Regions from separate parts of the Streptomyces sp. 3MP-14 genome, predicted to be linked through region 1. Evidence: riboswitches for the same ligand, from Rfam matches in the RefSeq annotation. Region 1 holds a riboswitch; each other region holds the start of a gene.

Region 1 (9,453 bases):
ATCGCCCGGTCCAACGCCCGGTCGGCCATGCCCTGGGCGGTCTGGAGCTTGGGCCAGTAGGTGTGAAGTGCTTGGGCGCAAAGACTGTAGGAGTCTTCCAGCTTGGTGAGGTTGTCGGGCACGCCGTCGAACTCGCGGCGGAAGGCGTCGGCGGACAGGCCGGCCCAGTCCAGAACGGCGCGCTCGGACGCCAACCCCCGGATCTTGCCCAGCGCCTCGCCGACGTCGTCGGCGAACTCCTGGAGATCGTCGGCGAGTTCGCGGACCTCGTCCGGGTCCCCAGGCGTCGGGTCCCGGTCCATGTCCACCGGTGACCAGTCAGACGGTCGCGCCATGATCCCCCCAGGCAGTGCTCCCCAAAAGCGACCAAACACTACCCACGGGTTCACTAACTGGCAATGGTCGACGTCACGTTGGCGAACGGCGGGCCGTCGGAACCGTGTGGTCCCCGCCCGCCACCGTTCCGGAGGCCCCGGCCCGGCCGGTCCCGGCCCGGTCGAGGACCTGGGCCGCCGCCCGGTCGGCCCCGGCCAGCAGCGGGGAGGGCGAGCCGGGGGTGGCACCGATGGCGGACCCCGGCTGCACGGCCTCCGCCGGGATGCCCAGCACGATCACCCCGGGATCGGCGACGCCCTCGGCGTCCACCAGGTGGAAGCCGTCCGGCGTCACGTCCAGGGTGCCGCTCGACACCGGCGGCCCCGACGCGCTGGGCCAGCCGTGCAGCCGGGCCCGCCCGTCGCGCAACAGCCCGTCGAGCAACGGGTCGTCGGTGTCGGTCACGATCCCCTTCGACATGCGGGTCTCCACAAAGACCCGCGCCCGCACCGGCGTTGGCCGCGTCACCGCCGACCTGCCGATGAACCAGCCCTCCTCATGGGTCACCGAGCTGTCCTCGCCGAGCAGTTCGAGCACGCCCGCGTCGATCAGCGCCAGCACCCGCGCCGTGCGGTCCGGCGGCGGCCCCGAGGCCAGCGCCAGCCCGAGCCGGTTGAACCAGCCGTCCACGTCCCGCGCCACGCTGCCGCCGTCCAGCGCGCCGGCCGTCGCCAGCCGGCGCACCGACCCGCGCAGCGCGGCCATCGCGCGGTTGACGGCGTTGCGCGGGTGGGTCAGCGGCGCGTGCATCGCGTCCAACTCGTCGTCCACGTGCTCGCGCACCCACCGCCGCCAGGTCTCCGGGGCCACCGGCCCCGGCTCCGGCGGCCGGTCCAGCCGCGCCACGGACATCGCCCAGCGCGCCGAGGCCACCGTGGTCGCGATGACCCGGTCCACCTCATCGTTGTCGACGGCGGCCCGCAGCCGGTCCAGCGTCTCCGCCTCGTCCGCGCCGGGCACCAGCGCCTGGCGGCGGTGCGCGAACAGCGTGGACAGCTGCGCCCACGCGAACTCCCGCGCCAGCTGCGGCCACACGTCGCGCACGAAGTCCTGCCCCGGCACGGCCGCCACCCCGGCGAACCACTCGGCGGTGGCAAGGCGCGGCTCGTACCTCGGCGGAAAGCCGTCCGGATACGTCGCCTTGGCGCGGTAGGGGAGGCCGCGCCGCGAGCCGGCCACCAGGCGCGGCTCGCGCCCGCTCGGCCGATACCGCAGGCGCGCCGGCCGGAGCGGGTCGCCGGCCGACTCGAAGCGCCCGCCCCTGCCCTCGGTGAGCAGCGCCACCACGTCGAAGAAGTTCGCGCCCAGGCCGGTCACCAGCGTGGTCTCCCCCGCGGGCACCCGGTCCCAGTCCCGCTCGGCCGGCATCCCCGGCTCGATGTAGACCAGCCCGTCCCGTTCCGCCGCCGCCACCAGGGCCCGCACCCGGGGCGAGCGCTTCGCCTGCACCATGCCCTGCGCCAACACCACGGTGCGGGCGGCGAGTTCACGCCCCCCGGCCAGCCGGACGGCGCGCGTGCCGTCCGCGCGCCGGGTCAGGTCAACCGCCGTGCCCAGCACCCGCGTGACGCGCACCCGCCCGGCGCGCTCCGCGCGCGCCAACTGCTCGCGGTAGTAGACGCCCTGGATGCGGCGGCTCGGATAGGACCAGGGGCGCAGCGCGGCCGCCTCCTCGGCCACCCACCCGGGGCGGTCGGGCGGCGGCTCGCTCTCCCTGGCCCAGGTGATCAGGTCGGGGCCCGGCGTCACCGGCCCGGTCATCGGCGTGGACGCGTCGGTGTAGATGGTGGTGTGCGCGCTGTAGGTGTTGTTGAGCAGCAACGGGGACTGGTCGGTGCGCCAGGTCGCGCCGGCGCCGACCTCGATCCGGTCAACGAGCGCGACCCGCAGCGGCGGCGCGTCGTCCCGGTGGCGGGCGGTCAGCCGTTCCACGACCGCGACCGCGCGCGGCCCGCCGCCCACCACCACGGCGTCGAAGGTCACGCGACCGCCCGCGCTCCGGGGCGCGTTGCCCGTTCCCCGCGCCGCCGGCACAGCGGCCCCGCCCGTTCCGCGCGCCGTCACGCCGGCTCCGCCGGCTTCGCCGCCGGCAGCCCGCCACCGAAGGCCGCAGCCGCCGCACCGTTCCCCGCCGCCCCCGTCGCGGCCGTCGCCCCCGCCGCCCCCGTCGCCAACGCCGGCTCCAGCGCCGCCGGCCGCACCTCGACGCCGTGCTCGCCCCGCGTGACCCGCACGTCCAGCCCGTACACTCGGCTGAGCACGGCCGCGTCGAACGCCTCCGCCGGCGGCCCGTCCGCGACCACCCGCCCGCCGTCCAACAGCACCGCCTGGTCGCAGAAGTGCGCCGCGTGGTTGAGGTCGTGGATCGCGATCAACGCGGTCACCCCCTCCTCCCTGGTCACCGAACGGACGATCTGGAGCGTCTCGATCTGGTACCGCAGATCCAACGCCGACGTCGGCTCGTCCAGCAACAGCACCCGGGGCTGCTGCGCCAACGCCCGTGCGATCAGCACCCGTTGGGCCTGCCCGCCGGACAGCTGGGACAGCGGGCGGTCGCGCAGCTCGGACAGGTCGAGCCGTTCGATCGCCGCGTCCACCGTCGCCCAGTCCCGCCGGGTCGGCCGCAGCCCGATGTGCGGGGTGCGCCCCAACAGCACGGCCTCCCGCACGGTCTGGTCGAACGGCGTCGCCCCCGACTGCGGGACATAGCCGACCACCCGCGCGTGTTCGCGGCGCGCACTGGCCAGCAGGTCCCGGCCGCCGAACGAGACCGAGCCGCCGGCCGGGGCCAGCACCCGGGCGATGATCTTGGTGAGCGTCGACTTCCCGGAACCGTTGGGGCCGAGCAGCGCGCAGAACCCGCCCTCGGCCACCGACAGGGTGACGTCCTTGAGCACCTGGTTGCGCCGGTAGGCGAACCGCACCGACGCGACGTCGAGACTCACTGCGCCGCCCTCCTGGTCAGGATGAGGTTGATGAAGACCGGGGCCCCGATGAACGCGACCACGATGCCCACGGGAATCACCGAGGGCGCCAGCACGGTGCGGCCCACCGTGTCCGCGACCACCAGCAGCAGCCCGCCGGTCAGGAACGAGAACGGCAGCAGATAGCGGTGGTCGGCGCCGATCGCCAGCCGGGCGATGTGCGGGCCCACCAGGCCGACGAAGCCGATCACCCCGCAGAACGAGACCACCACGGCGGCCAGCACCACGGACACCACGATCAGCCCGACCCGCACCGCCGTGACATGGACGCCCAGGCTCTTGGCGGCGTCGTCGCCCGCGAACGCGATGGCGTTGAGATCGCGGCTGAACCACAGCAGCAGCGGCAGCGCCGCCACCGTGCACGCCCCGACCAGGCCCACGTCGCTCCAGCCCGCGTCGTTCACCGAGCCGAAGGTCCAACGGACGATCGCCTGGAGGGTGTTCTCGTCCGCCACGAACTGGAGGGCCGCCGTCATCGCCTCGAACAGCTGGGTGAGCGCGATGCCCAGCAGGAGCAGGGTCGCCGCCGACATCGCCTTGGCGGACGCCAGGCCCAGCACCAGCGCCGAGACGCCCAGCGCGGTGCCCAGCGCGCAGCCGATGACCAGCCAGGAGCCGGAGCCGGCCGAACCGCCGGTCAGCAGGATCGCCAGCGCGGCGCCGAACGCGGCGGCCGGCGAGACGCCCAGGGTGAACGGGCTGACCAGCGGGTTGCGCAGCAGGCCCTGCATGACCACGCCCGCCAGCGAGAGCGCGGCGCCGGCCGCGAAGGCCAACAGCACGCGCGGCAGCCGCAGGTTGATGATCACGGAGTAGGTCTGGGCGAAGTCCTCGGTCAGGACGCCGCCGAAGACGCGGAGCCGCACCGCGTGCCAGACGTCGAGCAGCCCGGCGTCGGTCGTGCCGGCCGTGACGCACCAGGCCGAGACCAGGACCGACACCACGGCGCCGATCCACAGCACGGCCGGCCGCCCGGCCCACGCGGGCCGCCGCCGACGCGACCGGCCGGCGGCGTTCTCGGCGGCAACGCCGGCCGCCGCGCCGCCCGTTGACCCTGCCCCCGCGCCGCCCGTTGACCCTGCCCCCGCGCCAACGCCGGCCGCCGGGCCACCTGTTCCGGGGCCCGCCGCGCCGTCGCCCTTCTCGAACTCGGCCCGGACGGCGGTCGCCGCCGGGTCCCGTGGGGTGGGGCTCATCGCGAATCGGCCACCCTCTGGATGTACGCGTCGGCGCCCGGGAAGTCCGCGCCCTGGAACTCCTCGACCCAGCGCGCCAGATACGCGTCCGGATCGACGTCGGCGAACGCGTCAGGGTGCAGCCAACTCGCCAGGTACAGCGCCCCGATGGCCTTCGAGAGACCGCTGGTGGCCCACCCGTTGGTCACGAAGACGCGGCCGTCCTCGACCGCCGACAGGCTCTCCCAGCCGGCCCGCCCGAACAGCTCCCCGGCCAGGGTGTCGAACCGGTCCTGGCCGGTGGGCTCCGCCGAGGGGCCGAACTCGTGGACCACGACCTCCGGGTCGCGCTCCAGGATCGACGCCGGGTCCACCGTCGTCTCCGCCTGCTCGTCGCCGCCGGTGTCCAGGTCGCCGAAGACGTTCTCGCCGCCGGCGGCCACGATGATCTGGTCGAATCCGGAGCCGGGCAGCCCGGTGAGGTACGGCTGCTCGGTCTCCCAGTAGACGCGCACCGGCTCGACGTCGGCGACGCGCTCGCTGATCACGCCGAAGATCTCGTCGTAGAAGCCGGCGACGCGCTCGGCGCCCTCCGGCTCGCCGAAGACCTGGCCCAGCAGGTCCACCGTCTCGTGGAAGACGTCGAAGTCCCAGGCGGTGGCCACGACCACCGGGATGCCGAAGGACTCCAGCTGCTCGCTGGCCTCCTGCCAGGCGCCGTTGCGGGGCAGGATGAACACGTCGGGGTCGAGTTCGACGACCGACTCGTAGTTGATCTCCTGGAGGTCCTCGCTGACCACCTCGTCGTCGGATATCTCCAGGTAGGGGAGGCGCGAGGCCGAGACGCGGTCATAGCCGACGACCCGGTCGCCGGCCCCGATGGCCTGGGCGAACTCGTTGCCGTAGCTGTTGAGGATCACCGCGCGCTCGGCCGGCCCGTCCAGTTCGACGGTGCGGCCGACGTCGTCCACGACGGTGAGTCCCTCCGCGCCGCCGTTGCCGGCGCCGCTGCCGCTGCCCTCCTCCGGCGACTCCTCGGTGACGGTCCCGCAGGCCCCGACGCCCAGCGCGAGGGCGACGACGGGGGCGAGGAGGGCGGACGCGCGGGCGTGGCGTTGTCTCATGGTGCTTCCGTTTCGGGATCGTTCGTTTCGGGGTCGTTCGTTTCGGGGTTGTTCGCTCGGGGGGCGTTCGCTTGGGGTGCCGGCCTGGCGGGACGGCCGGGGCGGGCGGCTGCGGGCAGGCCAGGCGGACCCGGGTCAGGGCCGGGGCGTCGCCGTCGTCGTCGGGTCGTCCGGCCAGTAGGGGTCGCCGAGGCTGAGCATCAGCCGGTTCGCCCAGGCGAAGAAGGCCGTCGCCGCCACCAGGTCGGTCAGCTCGGCGTCGGTCAGGCCCAGCGCGCGCAGCCGCGCGACGTGCTCGGGGGTGGCGGTCACCGGCGTGGTGGCCAGGGCGGCGGCGAACGCGACGATCGCCGCCCAGCGTTCGTCCTGGCCCTCGGCCAACGGCGCGGTGTCCAGCGGGAGCCAGTCGGCGTCCCGCTCCAGGGCGACCGCGAGCAGCCGGTCCACGTCCTCGGGGCGCTTCGACAGCTGGGCGGACTTGCGGGCGTGCACCGAGGCGCAGTAGACGCAGTCGGTCACCTTGCTGGTCGCGGCGGCGGCCAACTCGCGCTCGGCGCGCGGCAGTCCCTCCCGGGTGGCGAAGATCGCGGCGTCCAGCGCGGTGCGGGCGGCCAGCACGGCGGGCAGCCGGGACAGCAGCCGGAAGTACTCGCCGTTGGTCTTGCCCCGGAACGACGCCTCCTGTTCCTCGGTGAGTTCGTCGGTCGGCACCGGCGGCACCCAGGCCGTCCAGGACAGCAGCTCGCGGGTGTAGGCGACCGGGCGCTCCCGCCCGTTGGCGGCGGTCCGCGCGGTGCTCTTACGGCGGCCGCGCCCGGGCGTGGGGCGCGCCGGCGCCGGCGCGGGGACGACGGGGTGGCCCTGGAGCAGGCGCAGTCCCTGAACGGCGCGGACCTGGAACGCGGTGAACGCCGCCGTCTGGGAGATGGTCACCACGGCGTCCGGTGACCAGCCGGCGGCGACGAGCCGGTCCAGGTCCTCGCGGGTGGCCAACGCGGGGGAGACCGTGACGAGATCGACATGGGCGACGGCGGCGCGCAGCGCCGGGTCGGCGGGCGGGGCGTCGTCCCACAACGTGGGATCGCCGTCTCGCTCCGCGTGGTGGCGCACGAGGTCGTCGAGCCCGTGCCAGCGGGCGGCCAGCGCGGCCAGGCCCCGGCGCACGGGCGCGGGCACCGGCGCGTTCCCCTCGAACAGCGCCTCGCCGGCCGCCTGGGCGCGCTCGATCACCAGCGGTTTCCCGGCGCGGGCCGCCGCGATCCGCTCGTTCAGGCCGGCCAACCGGCCGATGTCGTCGGCCACTTGGCCGGCCACGGCCTTCGTCTCGGGGGTGGTGCTCATGGTGTCCGCCTCGTCGTGCTCGGTCGCTGGGCGGCCGAGAGGGCGGGGCAAACGTGTCGGGTACGTGACGAGAACGCGGCCCAGGGAGCCGAGGACCGGGACGAGTTCTCACGAGGAGCACGCTTGCCGCGTCACCGCGGCCGGGTCGTCGTCCCGGGGGCACCCCACCGTGCAGGAGGGTTGCCGGCCAGCAAGCCGGGACTTGGCGCTGGCACTCTTGACCTGCGGAGCAACCTAGCCCACCCGGACGGCTCCGGGAAAGCCTTTGTCCGAAATATGAGACAACTGTTCACGAAGTGGATACGCCCCAGGCGCCCCAAGGTGTTCCGGGCCGCTCAGTGCCCCAACCAGGGGAAGCCCAACGGCTCGGCCGCCGCCATCGCCAGCAACTCCTCGTCGTCGTGCGGCAGGACCTGCCCCAGGAACGGAAAGTCCGCCGGCTCCACCGCGATCCGCGCCACCGGCCGCACCGGCCGGGGACAGACCGCCTGCGCCGGCCGCACCCGGACGCCGCGCGCCACCATCGGGGCCTGAAGCTCGAACCCGTCGGGCGGCAGCAGATACACGCTGCCCGCCCGCCAGGGGCGCCGCGCCAGCACCTCGGCGGTGAGCGAGAAGTAGTAGAACGCGGGCGCCGGAGGCCCCAGATCGCCCGGCCGCGCGCCCATGCTGCTCATGAGAAACCGGTGGCGCTCCCGGTCCACCGTGGCGAAGAACATCGGCCAGATGCCGTCCGCCGCCGCGTAGACCCCGGGGCGGCTGCCCAACTCCGAGTCGTCCTCGGGCTGTCGCGGCTCCAGCACCCGGATGTCCGGATCGCCGCTGCCGTGCAGCAGCAGCCCACCGACGTCCACGGCGTGGCAGAGGAACCGCCACTTCGGCGCGGCCAGCCGGTACTCGATCACCGGCACCGCCCCACCCGGCCCCGGCCGCCCCAACCCCGCCAACAGCCGGTCAAACCCCGCGACGACCCCCCGCCCGGGCCCCACCCCCGCCGGCCGCGCCAACCACGGCGGCGGAAGCTCCGCTGACGACAACGCCTCACTGGCCATCTGCCCGACTCTACGGCGAACCGCCCGGCGGGCGGCAGCCCACGACGGGTTGGGCGCGAACCGCACGCTCGGACCGGGCGCGGGCGCGCCGTCCGGGAGCGCGCCGGCTGAGTTCACCGGAGCGAACGCCCGACGTCGATACGCTGGAAGCGACGGGCCTTCTCCACACGTCCCCCGCCCGTCAGGTCGAGAACCAACTGCCCACCGCGCCACACCCCTTGGACGGTGATGCGGGCCTCGTTGACATGGCTCCGGGTCGTGAACGACAGCCGTCCGCCGCTGACGGCGTAGGTGGAGCGGTGCACGCCGCGCTGGGCGGTGCCCGGCCGCAGCCAGCCCTCGATCGCGGCGGCCTGGTCGGGCCCGGGGGCCGGCTTGACCAACACGTCGAGGACCGTTCCATCCGCAAAGAAACGGAACACCTGTATGTCGGAGGCGAAGATGCCCTCGACGCGCGGGAGGCGGCCACGGCCGCGTCGGGTGGGCGACATGGTGACAGTGTCCCGGCCGGCCGAACCACACGCGCGTGGACCGGCCCGCCGTACCCGCCCCCGCCCCTCTCCCACCCCAAGAACAGGTCACCCATTGGGACTTGACATGCCGCCGCCCCTTCCACCACCCTTTCACTACTCAATTAATGAAAGGGTGGTTGGGTGATCGAGTACCGGATCGACCGGAGGACCGGGGTGGCCACCTACCTCCAGATCGTCCAGCAGACGAAGCAGGCCCTGCGGCTCGGCCTGTTGGAGCCCGGCGACCAGCTGCCCACCGCCCGCGAGGTCGTCGAGGCGACCGCCATCAACCCGAACACCGTGCTCAAGGCCTATCGCGAACTGGAGCGCGAGGGCCTGGTGGAGGCCAGGCGCGGCCTCGGCACGTTCGTGCGGAGGTCGCTGCGCACGGCGGCGGCCACCCGCGCGCCGTTCGCCGACGAGCTGACCGACTGGATGAGGCGCGCCCGCGCGGCGGGCCTCGACCGCGAGGACGTCGCCGCGCTGTTCGGCTCCGCTCTGGAGCAGGAGTTCACCGAGGGAGAGCAATGAGCAGGAAACCAGCGGCACTTGAGGCACGGGGGCTCGTGGTGCGCTACGGCCGCCGCCGCGAACCGGTCCTGCGGGACTGCTCGTTCCGGCTGCCCGAGGGGCGCATCTGCGCACTGGTCGGCCCGAACGGGGCCGGCAAGTCCACGCTCCTGTCCCTGGCGGCCGGAATGCTCCGCCCTGAGGCCGGAACGCTGCGGGTGCTCGGCGCCGGCCCGGCCGAGTCCCGGGCCCGGATCGGCTACGTGGCGCAGACCCGCCCCCTCTACCCGCAGCTCACCGTGGCCGCCACGCTCCGCCTCGGCGCCGAACTCAACCGGGGGCGCTGGGACCAGGAGGCGGCGGAACGGGTCGCCTACGGC
Region 2 (9,453 bases), on a different contig from region 1:
CCCGCACGTCGTGGGACAGGCCCACCGGCGTGCCGTCCAGCCGCTCGGCGACCAGCCGCGCCAGCGGCAGGTCGCGCCAGCCGAGGTTGGCGCTGTACCGGGCCATGCCGGCGGCCTCGTCCACCACGCCGGGCACGGCCAGGCCGACCCCGGCCGGCGGTCCGCCGCGCCGGGCGCGGCCCTCGGCGGCCAACTCGGCGAGGAAGTCCAGGATTCCGGCCACCACCGCCTCCGGCCCCTCGGTGGCGGTGTCCCGACGGGCGCGGAGGAACGGCTCGTTGTCGGGACCGGTCAACGCGGCCTTGAGCGTGGTGCCCCCGACGTCGAGGGCGATCACATATCTCGCTTGGTGCTCCTGGAGACTCACACGCGCCAGTCTCGCCCGGAGGACCCCGAGAGGTCTAGTCCACTACCGCGAGATCACCGAACGAGTGAGCCCGCGCGGCCGATCCGGAACCGGCCCCGGGCACCGGCGCGCTGTCGGTGCCGCTGGTTACGATGCCCGGATGAGTGGGGAATCTGCCGGGTTGAGCGGGGAACCGGCCGGGGAGGGCGAACGGGCGGCCCCGCCCGCCGCGCTGGGGGAGCGGGAGCGGGCGGTGCTCGCCCTGGAGCGCGGGTCCTGGCCGGGCCCCGGCGCCAAGGAGCGCGCGATACGCGAGCGGCTCGGCATCTCGCCGACCCGCTACTACCAGCTGCTCAACGCCCTGCTCGACGACCCGCTCGCCCTCGCCCACGACCCGGTCACGGTCAACCGACTGCGACGCCGTCGCGACGCCAAGCGAGCACACCGGTAGGGTCGTTGCCATGGGCAGCCTTCCCCAACCCACCACACAGGCCGGCCGCGCCGGCCTCGCGGCGCTGTTGGACCAGCCGGCCAGGGCGCTGATCGCACTCGACTTCGACGGCACCGTCGCGCCCATCGTGGCCGACCCCGAGCAGGCCAGGGCCCACCCGGACGCGGTGCCGGCGCTGGCCAGGCTGGCCGGCCGGGTCGCGGTGATCGCGGTGATCACCGGACGCCCGGCCGAAGTCGCCGTCCGGCTCGGCGGGTTCGCCGGCCACCCCGAGCTGAGCGGCCTGATCGTGCTGGGGGCCTACGGCGCGGAGCGCTGGGACGCCGCCACCGGCGAGCTGCGCACCCCGCCGCCCCACCCGGGGGTCGCGGCGGCCCGCGCCGAGCTGCCCGAACTGACCGCGCCCACCGGCGCGTTCATCGAGGACAAGGGCAACGCGCTGGCCGTCCACACCCGCCGCGCGGCCGACCCGCAGGGCGCGTTCGAGACGCTGCGCGAGCCGCTGGCGCGGCTGGCCGAGCGGCACGGGCTGCATCTGGAGCCGGGGCGGCTGGTGTTGGAGCTGCGGCCGGGCGGGATGGACAAGGGCGTCGCGCTGACCGCGCTGGCCCGCGAGACCGGCGCAGGCTCCGTCCTCTACGCCGGCGACGACCTGGGCGACCTGCCGGCCTTCGCCGCCGTCGCCGACCTGGCGGCGGCCGGCATCCCGGGGCTGCGGGTGTGCAGCGGCAGCACGGAGGTCACGGCCCTCGCCGAGGCGACGGACCTGACCGTCCAGGGCCCGGAGGGCCTGGCGGCGCTCCTCACGGCCCTGGCCGACCAGCTGGCCTAGCCGGCCGCCAGGCTGTGGCCGGGGCGGGGACGACGGCGGTCCGGGGTGGTCATGGTGCGTGGTCGGCTGCGGGCCGGTGGGTGGTTGTTCGCGCAGTTCCCCGCGCCCCTGGGGTGGGTGGGCGTTTTGGGGGCGCGGGGACGACAGCGGTTCGGGGGTGGCTATGGTGCGTGGTCGGCTGCGGGTGCGTCGGTGGTTGTTCGCGCAGTTCCCCGCGCCCCTGGGGTGGGTGGGCGGTTTTGGGGGCGCGGGGAACTGCGCGAGGTATCTGGGTCGGGCCGTGGACGACAGCGGTTCGGGGGTGGTCATGGCGCGTGGTCGGCTGTGGGCCGGCTACCAGCCGCGCAGTGCGTCCAGTTGGGCCAGGAACCACGCCGTCGGCGGGAGGGCCGTGGCGGCCTCGGCCAGCCGCTTCGCGTGGGCCGCCCGCGTCGGCTGGTCCAGGGTCAGCGCGCGGTGCAGCGCCTCGGCGGTGCCCGCGATGTCGTAGGGATTCACCAACAGCGCGTCCGCGCCCAGCTCCTCGGCCGCGCCGGCCTCCCGGGAGAGCACCAGCGCGGCGCCGTTCTCGGAGATCACCGGGACCTCCTTGGCGACCAGGTTCATCCCGTCCCTGATCGGGTTGACCAGCGCCACGTCCGCCATCCGGTAGGCGGCCAGCGAACGCGCGAAGTCGTCCTTGACGTGCAGCACCACCGGCGTCCAGCCGTCCCGGCCGAAGTCGGCGTTGATCGCCTCGGCGACCCGCGACACCTCCGCCGTGTACTCCCGGTAGATCGCCAGGTCCTGGCGCGACGGGTAGGCGAACGCGACATGGACCACCCGGCCGTGCCACTCGGGCCGGTCGGTGAGCAGCCTGCGGTAGGCGAGCAGGCCGCGCACGATGTTCTTGGACAGCTCCGTGCGGTCGACCCGCACGATCGTCGCCCGCCCCGGCCCGACCCGTTCCCGCAGCTCGGCCAGCCGCTCGTCCACGTCCGTGCGCGACGCGCGCTCCCGCAGGAACTCCGCGTCCGCGCCGAGACCGTGCACGCCGATCCGGGTGGTGCGGCCCTGGTGGGTCACCGTTCCCTCGCCCACCTCGGCGCCCAGCAGCGCGGCGCAGCAGTCGGTGAACGCCCCGGCCCAGCGCCCGGTGAGGAACGCCGCGCGGTCCGCGCCCAGGATGCCCAGCAGCAGCTCGCGCGCCACCTCGTCGGGCAGCACCCGGAACAGGTCGGGCGGCGCCCACGGCGTGTGCGAGAAGTGCCCGATCCGCAGGTCGGGCCGGCGCTTGGCCAACAGCCCCGGAACGAGCGCCAGATGGTAGTCCTGCACCAGCACCGCCGCGCCCTGCTCCGCCTCCTCGGCGAGCGCGTCGGCGAACGCCCGGTTGTAGGCGCGGTACCGCGCCCACGCGGCCTCGAACCCCTCGTCGAAGACGGGCTCCAGCGGCGTCTGGTAGAGCAGGTGGTGGACGAACCACAGCACCGAGTTGGCCACGCCGTTGTACGCGGCCTCGAAGGTCTCGCGCGGGATGTCCAGCATCAGCACCGACTGCCCGCCGGTGTCCTCGGCCGGCAGCCGCCCGCCGTACGCCTCGGCGGCCGCCCGGTCGTCGTCGCTGAGCGCCGCGCAGACCCAGGTGCCGGCGTCGGCGCCCAGGGCGCTCAGCCCGGAGACCAGCCCGCCGCCGCCGCGCCTGGCGGTCAGCGTGCCGTCGGCGCCGGAGCGCGTGTAGCTCACCGGGCCGCGGTTGGAGGCGACCAGCACCTGGCCGGAGGGCTCGGGAGGCTCGACGGTCATCGGCTCGGTTCCTGTCTCGCGTACATCGGTCACGGACGGTCATGGTCGGTCATGTTCCGTCGCCGCTCCGGCCCCCGGCGGGCGCGGCGTCGCCCGGGGTCTGCCGGAGGCCTCGGGTCTGCGGAACCTAGCCCGCCGCGCCGGGCGGAAAACGCGCCGCCGGCGGAACGTGGGCCACGTCACACCCGGGGGCCCCGGGCCGCTTCGCCTCAGGCCGCCTCACGCCGCCTCGGGCCGCCTCACGCCGCCTGGCGGGCGGCGTACTCCGGGATGGTGGACATCGGGGGGCGCTCGTCGGCCAGGATCGGGTGGGTCTCCGGCGTGAAGCCGCCGTCCTCGGTGCGCTGGAACTGGGTCAGGCCCAGCCGCGTCGGCAGCACGTTGCCCGGCAGCCGGCACTGCGCGGTCCGCATGATCGCGGCGGACATCCGGCCCAGCGCCTGCCCGTCCTGGTGGCGGTGCTTGCGCTCGCCGACGTCCACCTGGCCGACCGCGTCCAGGCCCGCCAGGTTGAGCGTGTCGATCAGCAGGCCCAGCTCGACGCCGTAGCCGACGGGGAACGGCAGCCGTTCCAGCAGCGACCTGCGGGCCGCGTACTCGCCGCCCAGCGGCTGGACCACGCCGGCCAGCTGCGGCCAGTGCAGGTTGAGCAGCGGCCGGGCGACCAGCTCCGTGACCCGTCCGCCCTGGCGCGCGCCCGACGGCTTGTCGCCGAGCGGCCGGTCGTACATGGCCTTGACCAGCTGCACCTCGGGCTCGGTGAGCAGCGGGCCGATGGTGCCCGAGACGAAGCGCGAGTCGAACTCCCGCAGGTCCGCGTCCACGAAGCAGACGATCTCGCCGGTGGTCGCCAGCAGCGACCGCCAGAGCACCTCGCCCTTGCCCGGCATCGTCGGCACGCGCGGCAGGATCTCGTCCCGGTGCACGACCTTCGCGCCTGCCGCGGCCGCCACCTCGGAGGTGCGGTCGGTGGACCCGGAGTCCACCACGAGCAGCTCGTCGATCAGTGGCACGTCCTCCATCAGGTCGCGCCGCAGCGCTTCCACGATGGCACCCACCGTGGCCTCCTCGTTGAGCGCGGGGAGGACCACGCTGATGCTGCCGGCCGCCCCCGCTGCCCGCTTGGCGTTCAGCAGTTGCGGCATCGAGCGGTCAGTGACGGCCCAGGACCGGCGGCTCAGCCACTTCTCTGCCTCTTCCAGCACGAATGTCGCTCCTGTTCGATTTGGCCACGTAATCACCTGTATGGCCGCGTCTGCCCCTTTCTGGGGTGCCCCAACCCGTTGCCGCCGGGTTTTCTGGCCACCCCCTCGGGTCGTCTCGCGGATCGGACGGCCCGAGCCATTGTGCGGGCTGTCCGTTACAGTCTCGAACAGCGCAGGTGTCCTCCGCATATCGGGACCGCGTTGACAACCGCATACCGCTCATCCAGAGGGGCAGAGGGAACGGCCCGTTGAAGCCCCGGCAACCCTTCCACCGGATCTCGTGACGACGCGAGGCTCTCCGGTGGGGCAGGTGCCAATTCCGTCCCGTGGCGAGAGTCGCCCGGGGAAGATGAGGAGAGGGCCTCGTAGCCATGTCTGTGCTGACCTCGGGTGACCACCCCGACACCGCTTCCGGAGCGACCGCCGCGAACGGAACGAACGGAGCGCAGGTCGATCTCGGCCCCGCCACCGCGCTCTCCTGTCGCGAGTGTGGCGAACGCTTCCCGCTCGGCCCGATCTTCGCGTGTACGTCCTGTTTCGGCCCGCTGGAGATCGCCTATGACTTTCCCACCGAAGGCCCGGAGGCCCTGCGCGCGCGCATAGCCGCCGGGCCGAACAACATCTGGCGCTATGCGCCGCTGCTGCCCGTGCCGGCCGACGTGGCCGAGCACCCGAACCTCAACCCGGGCTGCACCCCGCTGGTGCGCGCCGACCGCCTCGCGGCCGAGCTGGGCATCACCGGCGAGCTGCACATCAAGGACGACTCGGGCAACCCGACGCACTCGTTCAAGGACCGGGTGGTCGCGAACGCCGTGGAGGCGGCGCGCGCCTTCGGGTTCACCACCCTCTCCTGCTCGTCCACCGGCAACCTGGCCGGCGCCGTCGGCGCCGCCGCCGCCCGTGCCGGCCTGCGGTCCTGCGTGTTCATCCCGCACGACCTGGAGCAGGGCAAGGTCGTGATGGCGGCCGTCTACGGCGGCGAACTGGTCGCCATCGAGGGCACCTACGACGACGTCAACCGCTTCTGTAGCGAGCTGATCGGCGATCCGATCGGGGAGGGCTGGGGCTTTGTCAACGTGAACCTCCGGCCGTACTACGCCGAGGGTTCCAAGACGCTGGCCTACGAGATCTGCGAGCAGTTGGGTTGGAAACTGCCCGACCAGCTGGTGATTCCGATCGCCTCAGGTTCGCAACTGACCAAGATCGACAAGGGTTTGAAGGAGCTGATCCAGCTCGGCCTCGTCGAGGACCGCCCGTACAAGATCTTCGGCGCTCAGGCCGAGGGCTGCTCGCCGGTCTCCCGCGCCTTCAAGGACGGCCACGACGTGGTCCGCCCGGTCAAGCCGGACACCATCGCCAAGTCCCTCGCCATCGGCAACCCGGCCGACGGGCCCTACGTCCTGGACATCGCCCGCCGCACCGGCGGCGCCGTCGAGGACGTCGACGACGAGCAGATCGTGGCCGCCATCAAGCTGCTGGCCAGGACGGAGGGCATCTTCGCCGAGACCGCCGGCGGGGTCACCGTGGGCGTCACGCGCAAGCTGCTGGCCGCCGGCGTGCTGGACCCGGCGGCGACCACCGTGGTCCTCAACACCGGCGACGGCCTCAAGACCCTGGACGCGGTGGCCGGCACCACCGGTCCCTCCGCGACCATCCGTCCGAACCTCGACTCCTTCCGAGAGGCTGGCCTGGCATGAGTGTCACCGTCCGCATCCCCACCATCCTTCGCACCTACACCGACGGGCGCTCCGAGGTGACCGCCGAGGGCGGGACGCTCCAGGAGGTGCTCGCCGACCTCGACCGCAACCACCAGGGCATCGCGGCCCGGGTCCTGGACGAGGACGGCAAGCTGCGACGGTTCGTCAACGTCTACGTGAACGACGACGACGTCCGCTTCACCGAGGGACTGGCCACCCCGACCCCCGATGGCGCCGGCGTCTCGATCATCCCGGCCGTCGCCGGCGGCGCCCGCTGAGCGGCCCTCCCGAGGCCACTTCGCCGTTCTCCCCGAACCGCCCCACCGCCCCATGACCTGCGGGGTCGTGGGGCGGTGGCCTGCGGCGGAACGCTAGAGTGGCAGCGTTCCGGTGCCGAAATCGTGCCAGTCGCATATGAATGCGGGACCCGCGCGCAAATTATGTGCCGGAAATTGTTGCACCAATTGTCGGGTTGGCCAGAAACACCCGCTGCGAAATGCTCAACTTCCAGCGCGTTCGCGGGATTTGCCCGTTCTGGCGTGGCGAGAATTCCCTGCCGAATGACCTGTTGCACTGGGCGTCCGTCCAGATACATTCAGCGGCGGTCGAACGTTCCGGCGCACACCCCCACACCGCCCGGGGGTGGAGTCTGAGAGGTCTGACCCGGGTCCGCGGAGTGTGGGCTCGCGAAAGGGCCGGCAATATGGGGAGTTAGGAATGGCTCAGGGCACCGTCAAGTGGTTCAACGCGGAGAAGGGCTACGGCTTCATCGCGGTAGACGGTGGTGCGGACGTGTTCGTCCACTACAGCGCGATCCAGATGGACGGGTACCGCACCCTGGAAGAGGGGCAGCGGGTCGAGTTCGAGATCTCTCAGGGACAGAAGGGGCCCCAGGCCGACATGGTCCGGGTGACCGCCTGAACCGCCGACCGTTACCGCCGCCTTCACCGCCGGGCCCGCACCCACCGAGGGTGCGGGCCCGACGCGTGCCCTGGGCCTGGCCGGCCCCAGCGGCTCGCGCTTGCTCCCCCACCCTTCGGGCGGGAGGTGCCCCCAGTCGTGCAGCGGATGGCCCAGGGGGCCATCCGCTTGCACTCTCCCCTCCAGAGTGCTAATCATGGGCGTTAGCACTCTACGGGTGAGAGTGACAGCAAGGACCGGTTCGGTGAGGTTCTTCGGGTGGGTGGGGCAAGGAACCACCGCCGGGAGGGCCGTCCGTCGCGGGCGCCAGCGCGGTCCTGGAGCAATCCACCCCTGTTCTGGGAGGACCCCTTCACATGGCCAAGATCATCGCGTTCGACGAGGAGGCGCGGCGCGGCCTTGAGCGCGGGATGAACCAGCTCGCCGACGCCGTCAAGGTCACGCTCGGCCCCAAGGGCCGCAACGTCGTGCTGGAGAAGAAGTGGGGCGCCCCGACGATCACCAACGATGGTGTTTCCATCGCCAAGGAGATCGAGCTGGAGGACTCCTACGAGAAGATCGGCGCCGAGCTGGTCAAGGAAGTCGCCAAGAAGACGGACGACGTCGCGGGTGACGGCACCACCACGGCGACCGTGCTGGCCCAGGCGCTGGTCCGCGAGGGCCTGCGCAACGTGGCCGCCGGCGCCAACCCGATGGCGCTGAAGCGCGGCATCGAGGCGGCCGTCGAGAAGGTCTCCGAGGCCCTGCTGAGCCAGGCCAAGGAGGTCGAGACCAAGGAGCAGATCGCCTCCACCGCGTCCATCTCCGCCGGCGACACCCAGATCGGCGAGCTGATCGCCGAGGCCATGGACAAGGTCGGCAAGGAAGGCGTCATCACGGTCGAGGAGTCCCAGACCTTCGGCCTGGAGCTCGAGCTGACCGAGGGTATGCGCTTCGACAAGGGCTACATCTCGGCCTACTTCGCCACCGACATGGAGCGGATGGAGGCGGAGCTGGAGGACCCCTACATCCTGATCGTCAACTCCAAGGTCAGCAACGTGAAGGACCTCCTTCCGCTGCTGGAGAAGGTCATGCAGTCGGGCAAGCCGCTGCTGATCATCGCGGAGGACGTCGAGGGCGAGGCGCTGTCCACCCTGGTCGTCAACAAGATCCGGGGCACCTTCAAGTCGGTCGCCGTCAAGGCCCCCGGCTTCGGTGACCGCCGCAAGGCCATGCTCGGCGACATCGCCATCCTCACCGGTGGCCAGGTCATCTCCGAGGAGGTCGGCCTCAAGCTGGAGAACGCCACCCTCGACCTGCTGGGCCGCGCCCGCAAGGTGGTCATCACCAAGGACGAGACCACCATCGTCGACGGTGCCGGCGACAGCGACCAGGTGCAGGGTCGGGTCAACCAGATCCGCGCCGAGATCGAGAACTCCGACTCGGACTACGACCGCGAGAAGCTCCAGGAGCGCCTCGCGAAGCTGGCCGGCGGCGTGGCCGTCATCAAGGCCGGTGCCGCCACCGAGGTGGAGCTGAAGGAGCGCAAGCACCGCATCGAGGACGCGGTGCGCAACGCCAAGGCCGCCGTCGAGGAGGGCATCGTCGCCGGTGGTGGCGTGGCCCTGCTCCAGGCCGCCTCGGCGCTGGAGAAGCTGGAGCTGGAGGGCGACGAGGCCACCGGTGCCGCCGCCGTCCGCCTGGCCCTGGAGGCCCCGCTCAAGCAGATCGCGGTCAACGCCGGCCTTGAGGGCGGCGTCGTGGTGGAGAAGGTCCGCAACCTGACCCCGGGTTGGGGCCTGAACGCCGCCACCGGCGAGTACGTGGACCTGCTGGAGGCCGGCATCCCGGACCCGACCAAGGTGACCCGTTCCGCGCTCCAGAACGCCGCCTCCATCGCGGCGCTCTTCCTGACCACCGAGGCCGTCATCGCCGACAAGCCGGAGAAGGCCGCCGCTGGCGCCGACGCGGCTGCCGGTGGCATGGGCGGCGGCATGGACTTCTGAGTCCAGCCGACTCGCGTCAGTCACCACGAGGGCGGTGCTCCCCGCGAGGGGGGTGCCGCCCTCGCGGCATGTCGGGCGGCGGGGACGCCCGGGCGCCTCAGCCGGCGGGGGCGTCCAGCGCGCGGCGGAGGGCGGCCCGCAGATGGCCGTGGGACTCCTCGATCAGCCGGGCGGCCGTTGGCGCGTCCACCTCGCCGAGGATGACCAGGATGGCGTGCTTGACCTCGCCGC
Region 3 (9,453 bases), on a different contig from region 1:
CGCACCGCCTGGAGCGCCCCGCCGCAGTCGTCCGCCGGCCCGTCCGCGCCCAACAGGCGCCGCACCAGCGGCTGGGCGCAGAACATCCCGGACCGCACCCCGATCCCGTACCGCTCCGACAGCGCCCGCGCCAACGCCTCGCTCTCCCAGCCCCGCACCGTGAACGACACCACCGCCACCCGCTCCGACTCCGACCCGAACAGCGACAGTTCGGCCACCGCCGGCAGCGCCGCCAGGCCGGCGCGCAGCGCCGACAGCAGCTCCCGCTCCCGCGCCTCCAGCGCGCCGTAGCCCGCGCCCTCGGTGAGCGCCCGGCAGGCCGCGGCGATGGCGAAGGCGCCGATCACGTTCGGCGAACCCGCCTCGTGCCGCGCCTCGTCCTCCGCCCAGGTCACCCGCACGCCCTCGGCCGGGTCGGCCGCGACCACGCGGGTCGCGCCGCCGCCGGCGAGATAGGGCGCGGCGGCGTCCAGCCAGTCGGCCCGCCCGGCGAGCACGCCGGCGCCGAACGGCGCGTACAGCTTGTGCCCGGAGAACGCCAGCCAGTCCACGTCCCAGTCGGCGACGCTCACCGGCCGGTGCGGCACCAACTGCGCCGCGTCCAGCACGATCCGGGCGCCGTGTCGGTGCGCGACGGCGGCCAGTTCCCGCACCGGCCACAGCTCGCCGGTCACGTTGGACGCGCCGGTGACACACAGCAGTCTCGGCCCCTCGGGGGCCGCCGCCAGCGCCGACTCGACCGCGCGCACGGCCTGTTGGGGGTCGCGCGGCGTCGGCAGACAGTCGACCCGGTGGCCGTGCCGGGCCCAGGGCAGCAGCGCCGCGTGGTGCTCGGACTCGAAGACGAACACCCGCGTGCCGGCGGGCAGCGCGGCCGCCAGCAGGTTCAACGAGTCGGTGGTGGAACGGGTGAAGACCAGCCGGTCGTCCGCGCGGCAGTCGAGGAACGCGGCGACCGTCGCCCGGGCGCGCTCGAACAGCTCGGTGGACAGCCGGGAGAGATGACCGGCGCCCCGGTGCACGCTGCCGTAGTACGGCGCGTAGGCGGCGACCTCATCCCAGACCCGGCGCAGCACCGGGGCGCTGGCGGCGTAGTCCAGCGCCGCGTAGCCGATCTCGCCACCGCCGAGAAGCGGCGCGGTGACCGCCGCGCTGAGCACGGCGTGCGAATCATCAACGGGGGAGGCGGGGGAGGGCGGCGGAACGGAGGGAGTGGTGGCAGGGCGGGGCGCGGTGTGAGTGGGCATGACGCTGTCTCCGGCGGAACTCGACGGGTTGAGAGACGCCACGGCGGAACGAGCCGGCCGTGACCGATAACCGATAACCAGAGGGAGGAGCCGACGGCTCCTAGCGCATTCGCTGACGCATGAGTGACTCCCGAGAGGCCGCACTTGCCATGGACCCTGCTGTCCACGGCCCGGTCATCACCCGGGGCACCCCGCCGCGACGGAGGGTTGCCGGACAGCGGGCCGGGGCCCTGTGGCGCTGTCACTCGTGACCTTGGCCGGCAGTCTGCCACACACCGCGCCGCGCGCGGTAGTCGGGCCAGGCCGGAACCCCCGGACGCCGCCGACGTCCGGGGGTTCTCCCGCCGGCCCAGACGGCCGGCGCCGCCTCAGTTGAGGATCGTGGACTCCAGGGAGTCGAGATCCACGGTCTGGCCGTCCAGGCTCTCCGCCCTGGTCAACTCCTCGGTGCGGTCGCCCCATTCGATGGCCATGGTGTCCCCGCTGAGCCGCAGCGTCACGCTCGCCGCCGTGCCCTGGCACATGAAGAACACCGGCTCCCAGTCGAGCGCGCCCTGCACCCCGACGCTCTGCCGGCAGGTCTCGCCCGTTCCCGGGTTGCCGTAGAGAACGCCGTCGGCCGTGGTGTAGAGCGTGGCGCCGTTGGCCTCCCAGCGGGCGAACCAGGCGGGGTCGCCCCCGCCGGCCCCCGGGTCGGGAAGGCCCTCCGCGTCGGGGGCGCCGTCGCCCTCGGCGCCCCCGTCGCCGAAGCCGCCGGTGGTGTCCAGCTCCAGCTCCTCGTTCATCTCGAAGTCCGGCAGTCCGCCGCCGGCCCCGGGCAGGCCGCCGCCACCGCCCTCGTCGTCGTCACCGCAGCTCGTGAGCACCGCGCCGGCCGCGAGCGCGGCCACCACGGAAATGAGGCGAATTCGTGCACGCACAGGTGTTTCCCCCGTTGTCACTGTATGTGGGAAGGGCTGTCGCTGCCCGACGTTAGTGAGCCCCGCAAGGAAATCGCAAATCGAATGCGCGCATGGTCGGAAACGGTTACCGATTCGTCTCGAAGAAAGCAGCGAGAAAGTCCGGAGAAAGTCTCGGAGGGCGTCGAGAAAGTCCGGGGAAAGCGGCCCGTGTTAATGAGGAGAGAGCCGCGGGCGGGAAATGCGCGGCCCCCCTTTCCCGCGCCCTTTCCCGCCCGCGTGCCCCCGTGCCCGCGTGACCCCGCGTCCGTCGTCCCGCCGCGCTCAGCGCTCCGGCCGGTAGGTGGCGATGACCACGCCGCTGCTGGTGGGCCGCGCGCTCACCAGCGTCAGCTTCTTCAGGGGCGCGTCGTCCGGGAACAGCCGCCTGCGGCCCTCGCCGGCGACCACCGGGTGGATCAGCAGCACCAACTCGTCCAGCAGGTCCGCCGCCAGCAGGGATGCGACCAGCCGGGGGCTGCCGGCGACCGAGATGCCCTTGCCCTCGCCGGCCTTCAACTCGTTGACGGCCTTGGCCAGATCGCCCTTCAGCAGCTGGCTGTTGGACCAGTCGGAGACGTCGCTGAGCGTGCTGGAGACCACGTACTTGGGGGAGCCGTTGATCCAGTTGGCGAAGTCGACGTCCTCGCCCTCGGTCACCGTCGGCCAGTAGCCGGCCCACTCGGTGAAGGTGACCGCGCCCATCAGGATCGCGTCGTTGCTCTCCAACGACTCGGTCAGCACCTGGCCCATCTCCTCGTCGAAGGCGAACTGCCACTGGTCGGGCGACTCGGCCACGCCATCGAGGGAGACGAACAGGCAGGAGACAAGCTTGCGCACGATGACGCACCTCTCTGTGTCCGGAACGTCGTCCGGGCGGCGCCCGCGTTCCGGGTGGCCCCGATGGCCACGACAGGGAGGCTAGGCCGAGTCGAGCGGCCCGGTCTTGTACGGAAGCGACATCGCCTCCTCCTCGGTCCGCGCACTGAGCTGAGTGGCGGTACGCCCGACGAAGCGGCTCAACGAACGGGCCAGATGCGGCTGGTCGAAGTACCCCAGCCGGTGCACCACCTCGCCCGCCGGCGCGCCGCCCTGGATCAGCAGCGCCGCCTCCCGCGCCCGTTCGATCTGCCGGATCGCGCCCCGGGTCAGCCCGGTCGACGCGACGAAGCGCCGCTGCGCGGTGCGCGCCGACACCTCGGGCTCGCGGCCCGCCAGCACCGAGGTCACCACCGGGTCGCTGACCAGGATGTCCTCCCGCACCAGCCGCCGCACGAACGCCTCCGCGTTGTCGAAGGTCGGCAGGTGCCAGGCCGAGCCCCGCAGATAGAACGAGCGGCGGGTGGTGTCCGGCAGCGGCGCCGAGCTGTCGACCAGCTGGCTGACCGCCAGGTGCGGCATCCAGGTCCCCAGCGCGAAGGTGATCCCGAAGAACGTCGCGTCCTGCGGCACCGGCGCGATGCTGGCCCGCGACTCCGGGCCCTGGAGGTTCGCGTTGACCCGGCCGGCCTCCTCCCAGATCACCAGCTCCCAGTGCGGGCTGGCGACCGAGGTCATCGAGTCCACCCGCGCGCTGGTCGAGCGCCACACCTGCGCCACCCACGGCGAGTCCGAGTCCCGACACTCCATCGAGAGGCCCATCCGCGTCCCCTTCCCCTCTGCCCGCCCGGCCCGGTCGCGCCCGGCGTGCGCCCCGCGCGCGACGCCTCGCGCTGGGCGCGAGGATACCGAGCCCGGGCCGGCGGGCGCGTGGGAACGCCCGCCGGCGCCCGGGCCGGCGCGGCCGGCGCGGGCCTCAGGGCAGGGTCGCGCCCTGGTAGACGCGGTCCAGCAGCGCGAACAGCGGCCCGTCGTAGCCGCGCAGCTCCTGCCGGGTGTTGATCTCGTTGTGCACGCCGTCGCCGCCGCGCGGCCCCTCGCGGTTGACGTCGAAGTAGCTCTGCACGCCCTCCGCCCAGTACTCGGAGGTGTTGGTCGCGGCATAGGTGTTCTGCCAACGCCCGGCCGCCCTGGCCTGGTTGTAGGCGCTCTCCAGCTCGCCGGCGAAGGCGGGGTCGATGTGGCGCAGCGCCATGTCGGCCACCGAGTGGCCGAACTCGTGGACGAAGTTGTTCTCCCCGCCCTGGTTGTCGATCAGGTTGGCCTCGGTGCCCACGGAGAGCGGCAGCGCGTCGGTGGCGCCCATGCCGGCCCAGTAGCGCTCGTCGAGGGAGGTCCCGTAGATCGCGTAGACCTCGGGGATCGAACTCATCTTCTCCGACCTGGCGGTCAGCACGACCCGCACGTTCCGCGCGTCCAGCTCCTGAACGGGGAAGTACGGCCAGGTGCGGGTGAGGGTCTCCAACTCGGCGGCGGCGCGCAGCAGGGTCGCGTCGTCGATCGCCGCCGAGCCGAGCACCGGGATCGACCGGCCGCTGGCGTCCGTCGGCCCCGCCACGTACTTGGCGTACCAGCGGGTGTCCAGCTGGTAACGGTCGACGACCTCCCGCGGCACCGGGCTGACCACCGTGGCCGCCGGGGCCACGGCTCCCGCGCCGGCGGCGGGGGCGTTCCCGGCCGGGGACTCGCCGGCCGAAGCGGACGCCGGCACGGCGACGGCGAGGCCCGCCACCAGCAGGACGGCGGCCGAGCAGGTCGCCCAGCGGCGTGCCCGGCGGCGGCCGAGGGGGCGGGGGACGGACGTCTTGGGCTCCGGCGGGTGGGGCATCGTCGACCTCTTCTCGTCGATGGCGGGGCATGTGACATGGCACAGGAGCGCACAGCCACCCGTATCGCACCATCATCGGACAGAAACGCCCGTCATCTCCTGTGCGAGGCTGGGTAGTTGTGTTGGTGAGCCATCCTGGGGGCGCCGCCCCCGCCTGTAAAGAGGTCGCGTCGACCACAACCGGCCAACTCCCCGGAGAGCACACCCGGGGCTCCGCGAACGCGACCGGGCCCCGTCACCGCCGCTCGCGGATGACGGGGCCCGTGGGGCAGCTCGGCCCGGCCACCGGACGTGCCGCTACCTCCGAACGCGCCTCAGATGCCGAACTCCGTGGGCGACAGGTTCAACGCGGCGCACGCCTCGCGCAGCACCGCCGCCTCGGCCGGCGCCACATAGCCGTCCGCGCCCGCCACCACGATGCCGATCTGCACCACCGCCCGCGCCTCCTGCGGCTTCTTGGCCACCTTGGCCACGTCCGCCATCGCCGCCGACCTGCCGTCGGCGAACCGGGAGCCCAGCGCGTCCACATGCTTGGCGAACTGCCGGCGCAGCTGGTCGGCCGGGAAGTTCTGAAGAACGTCGTTGGTGAGGATCAGCTGCTCGACCTGCTGCCGCTCGGCCGGATCGACATGCCCGTCGGCCGCCGCGACCAGCGCGCACAGCGCGACGCTCGCGTCCCGGAACCCGCCCGACTTCAACTCGCCCTTCAACGAGGTCAGCTGCGCCTTGAGCGCGCTCACCAGCTTCGCCTTCGACTCGCCGCGCCCGCCCGAGGACGGCGCGTGCCCGGGCTGCTGGCCCGAGCCGCTCTTCGACTGCTGAAGGTTCTTCGCCTGGTCCTTGATGCGGTCCCACATCGCCATCGGCGCACTCCCGCCTCTCTCTGTTCGCCGCGTACCGGTGCGGTGACGCCTCGCGTTCCTCCAGAACGACTCCGGGCCGGCGCGAGTTCCCGGCTGTCGGCCGTTCGGGGACCGCCGGGGAACCGGCCGGGAACCGGGGTGCCCCGGACGTCGACTCTTCGAGGGGGAGGCCCGCGCGGCGCGGGCGAGACCGGGAGAACACCGGGCGAGAACCGGCAGAGAACCGGGAGAAAAAGAGGGGAGAGCCCATGACCGAGCCGGAAGGGCCGGACGAGGGCCGGCCGGGGCGGGCCCGCCGGATGCTGATCGTCGCCTACGACGACGCCCAGATCCTCGACATCGCCTGCCCGGCCGGCGCCCTGGAGATCGCCAACGCGCACGGCGCCGCGCCGCCCTACGCCGTCGAGGTCGCCACCCCGACCGGCCGGGCCGCCCGTACCTCCAGCGGGGTGCTGGTCGGCGCGCCGCTGGCGCTGGCCGAGGTGACCGGGCGGCTCGACACGTTGATCGTCAGCGGCGGCTTCGGCAGCGAGGCCGCCGCCCGCGACCGGCCGCTCGTGGCCCAGGTGCGCCGCCTGGCGCGCGGCGCCCGGCGGGTCGCCTCGGTCTGCACCGGCGCCCACGTCCTCGCCGAGGCCGGCCTGTTGGACCACCGCCGGGTCACCACCCACTGGCGCTACGGGCGGGACCTCGCCGACCGCTACCCGAGGGTCGCCGTCGACCCCGCGCCGCTCTACGTCCGCGACGGCTCCGTCTTCACCTCGGCCGGCGTGATCAGCGCCCTGGACCTGGTCCTCGCCCTGGTCGAGGACGACCACGGGCCCGCCCTGGCGCGCGCCGCCGCACGGGAGTTGGTCACCTGGGTGCACAGGCCGGCCGACCAGGCGCAGCTCAGCGCGTTCCTCGCCGCACCGCCGCCCAGGGACCGCGCCGTCGCCGACCTGCTGCGCCATGTCGCCGGCCATCTCGCCGACGACCTCAGCCCGCGCGCGCTGGCGGCCAGGGCCGGCGTCAGCCCCCGCCATCTGACCCGGCTGTTCACCGCCCACCTCGGCATGACCCCGGCCCGGGCGGTGCGCGCCGCCCGCGCCGAGGCGGCCGTTCACCTGCTGCGCACCAGCTCGCTGCCGCTCGTCGCCGTGGCGCGCCGCTGCGGCTTCGGCTCGGCGACGGTCCTGCGGCAGGCGCTCCTCGACCACTACGGTGCGACGGGGGACACGCTGCGCAGGATGGCGGACACGCCGGCCCCGCGCGGCCCGAGTCCGCGCCACGCTTCCCTGCCATGACGCGAGACACGCACCCGCACCCGCACCACCCCGACAGGCGCCCCACGCACCGCAGGACGTTCCTGGCCACCACGGCCGCCAGCACGGTGCTCGCCGGCGCCGCCACCCTCGGCGCCGCCCCCGCGCCCGGCCGCCGCCAGCCAGCGCCGCAGGAGGCGGCCGCCGGCCGGCCGGCACGGGAGGGGACCGGGCCGCGCGTCGGGATTCTCCTCTACCCGGGGTTCACGCTGCTCGACGCGACCGGCCCGGCCGAGGTGCTCGGCCGGCTGCCCGACGCCGACGTCGCCCTCGTCGGCGAGCGGCCCGGCCCGGTCCGCACCGACACCGGCGACATCGCCGTCACGGCCGACCTGGCGCTCGACGAGGTGGACCGCCTCGACGTGCTGCTGGTCCCCGGCGGCGGCATCGACGGCGTGGTCGCCGCCATCGACAACCCCGCGCTCCTGGACTGGATTCGCCGCCACCACCCGGGCACCCGCTGGACCACCTCGGTCTGCACCGGCTCGGTGATCCTGGCCGCCGCCGGGCTGCTGACCGGGCGGCGGGCGACGACCCACTGGGCCTCCGCCGAGTACATCGAGTCCACCTACGGCGTCGCTTACGTCGCCGAACGCTTCGTGCGGTCCGGGAAGTTGCTCACCTCCGCCGGGGTCTCGGCCGGCATCGACATGGCGCTCCTCCTCGCGGCCGAACTCGCCGGCGAGGAGGTGGCGCGGGCCGTCCAGCTCGCCCTGGAGTACGACCCGGCACCGCCGTTCGACTCGGGCAACGCCGCCGAGGCGAGCCAGGAGCTGCGCGACCTGGCGCTCCGGTTGCTGGCGGACTCCACGGGCGGATAGCGGTCCGCGCCGGCGCGCGCCGGCGCGAGGCGGGCGCCGTTGCGCCGGGCCGCCTTGACCGGCGGCCGGACCCCGTGGTCACCATGGAGGCGCCCGCCCCGCGCGGCGGCCCGAGAGGCGGTGGACATGACGGCGGCACCCCGTTCCGCGCCCCGCGTGCTGCTGGTCGTCAACCACGAACGCAGCGGCGCCGGCCGGCTGTTGGGCTGGCTGCCCGAGGAGGGCCTGACCCTCGCCGAGGTCCAGGGCCCCGACGTGCCCGAGGACCCCGGCGGCCACGACGCGGTGGTGCTGCTCGGCGGCGGGTTCCTGCCCGACGACGACGCCCGGCGCCCCTGGCTGGCCCGCGAACGGCGCCTGGCCCGCCGGGCCGTGGCGGACGGCGTCCCGCTGCTGGGCATCTGCCTGGGCGCCCAACTGCTGGCCGCCGCCCACGGCGGCACCGTGCGCGGCGACCACGGCACGCCCGAACGCGGCTCCCACCCGGTCACCCGCCGCCCCGAGGCCGCCGACGACCCGCTGTTCGGCCCGCTGCCCGCGACGTTCCCGGTCATCCAGAACCACCGCGACCAGATCACCCACCTCCCGCCCGGCGCCGTCCACCTGGCGAGCAGCCCGCTCTGCCCGGTGCAGGCGTTCCGGCTGGGTCCTTCGGCCTGGGGCACCCAGTTCCACCCGGAGGTCGGCGCCGACCGGCTCGCCCACTGGGACGCCGCCGCCCTCGCCGACGGCGGCCTCGACCTGCCGGCGCTCCGCGCCGAGGCCGAGCGCCGCGAGCCGGAGTCGGCCCGCGCGGCGCGGCGGCTGGTCGCCCACTTCGCCGCCGTGGTGCGCGCCAGCGCGGGCGCCGGCGCGCGCTGAGCCGCACGCCCGCGCGCCCCCGGCGCACCCCGGCGTGGGCGCGCCCGCCCCCGGCGATAGCCTTGCCGCCATGGATGCGACACGCGGTGACCTGCGAGGACCGGGTCCCGGGCCCGACGTGCCGGCCGGCCGGCGATGACCGTCGAACTCGCCCTGTCCGACGCCCTCGTCACCGGGGGCAAGGGCGCCGCGATCCTCGCCGCCGGCTTCTGGGCCGGGATGATCAACGTCGTCGTCGGCTCCGGCACCCTGGTCTCGTTCCCCGTGCTGGTGCTGTGCGGCTACTCCCCGCTGGTCGCCAACATCTCCAACAACATCGGCCTGGTCGGCGGCGGCCTCTCCGGCACCATCGGCTACCGCCGCGAACTGCGCGAGAACGCCGACCTGGCGCGCGTCCTGCTGCCCGCGTCCCTGGTCGGCGGCATCGCCGGCGCGCTGCTGCTGCTCGTCCTGCCCGACGAGGCGTTCGGCACCGTCGTCCCCGCGCTGATCGCCGTCGGGCTGCTGATGGTGGTCGCAGGACCGTTCGTGCAACGGGCCGCCGCCCGCCGCGCCAGCGCGGAGCCAGCGGAAGCCGACCGGCCCGCCCCGCCCGCGCGCCGCCTCGGCCTGCTGAGCGGGATCGCCGTCGTCGGCGTCTACGGCGGCTACTTCGGCGCGGCCCAGGGCATCCTCGTCGTCGGCCTGCTCTCCATCCTGACCGCCGAGTCCC

Evidence for each region. Region 1 has a riboswitch for S-adenosylmethionine ahead of FH609_RS20105 (peroxidase-related enzyme). Riboswitches for the same ligand answer to the same signal wherever they lie in the genome.
Region 2: linked by a shared signal. The riboswitch ahead of thrC (threonine synthase) and the one ahead of FH609_RS20105 (peroxidase-related enzyme) in region 1 are both predicted to bind S-adenosylmethionine.
Region 3: linked by a shared signal. The riboswitch ahead of FH609_RS03870 (aminotransferase class V-fold PLP-dependent enzyme) and the one ahead of FH609_RS20105 (peroxidase-related enzyme) in region 1 are both predicted to bind S-adenosylmethionine.

The regions. Positions count from the first base shown of each region.
Region 1 is NZ_VDLZ02000012.1:62,028-71,480, forward strand. It holds gene FH609_RS20080 (DUF6531 domain-containing protein) at 1-335, opposite strand, end outside; gene FH609_RS20085 (FAD/NAD(P)-binding protein) at 409-2,358, opposite strand; gene FH609_RS20090 (ABC transporter ATP-binding protein) at 2,436-3,320, opposite strand; gene FH609_RS20095 (FecCD family ABC transporter permease) at 3,317-4,555, opposite strand; gene FH609_RS20100 (ABC transporter substrate-binding protein) at 4,552-5,658, opposite strand; gene FH609_RS20105 (peroxidase-related enzyme) at 5,794-6,999, opposite strand; SAM riboswitch class IV at 7,114-7,222, opposite strand; gene FH609_RS20110 (hypothetical protein) at 7,335-8,051, opposite strand; gene FH609_RS20115 (hypothetical protein) at 8,165-8,542, opposite strand; gene FH609_RS20120 (GntR family transcriptional regulator) at 8,705-9,094, shown strand; gene FH609_RS20125 (ABC transporter ATP-binding protein) at 9,091-9,453, shown strand, end outside.
Region 2 is NZ_VDLZ02000023.1:58,872-68,324, forward strand. It holds gene FH609_RS29055 (ROK family protein) at 1-367, opposite strand, end outside; gene FH609_RS29060 (DUF3263 domain-containing protein) at 507-797, shown strand; gene otsB (trehalose-phosphatase) at 808-1,629, shown strand; gene FH609_RS29070 (alpha,alpha-trehalose-phosphate synthase (UDP-forming)) at 1,963-3,414, opposite strand; gene FH609_RS29075 (glucosyl-3-phosphoglycerate synthase) at 3,654-4,619, opposite strand; SAM riboswitch class I at 4,836-4,975, shown strand; gene thrC (threonine synthase) at 4,991-6,316, shown strand; gene FH609_RS29085 (MoaD/ThiS family protein) at 6,313-6,594, shown strand; gene FH609_RS29090 (cold-shock protein) at 7,034-7,237, shown strand; gene groL (chaperonin GroEL) at 7,594-9,222, shown strand; gene murQ (N-acetylmuramic acid 6-phosphate etherase) at 9,320-9,453, opposite strand, start outside.
Region 3 is NZ_VDLZ02000002.1:352,194-361,646, forward strand. It holds gene FH609_RS03870 (aminotransferase class V-fold PLP-dependent enzyme) at 1-1,247, opposite strand, end outside; SAM riboswitch class IV at 1,383-1,500, opposite strand; gene FH609_RS03875 (hypothetical protein) at 1,616-2,167, opposite strand; gene FH609_RS03880 (dihydrofolate reductase family protein) at 2,471-3,025, opposite strand; gene FH609_RS03885 (helix-turn-helix domain-containing protein) at 3,107-3,826, opposite strand; gene FH609_RS03890 (hypothetical protein) at 3,981-4,892, opposite strand; gene FH609_RS03895 (tellurite resistance TerB family protein) at 5,207-5,755, opposite strand; gene FH609_RS03900 (GlxA family transcriptional regulator) at 6,055-7,041, shown strand; gene FH609_RS03905 (DJ-1/PfpI family protein) at 7,038-7,880, shown strand; gene FH609_RS03910 (type 1 glutamine amidotransferase) at 8,007-8,741, shown strand; gene FH609_RS03915 (sulfite exporter TauE/SafE family protein) at 8,877-9,453, shown strand, end outside.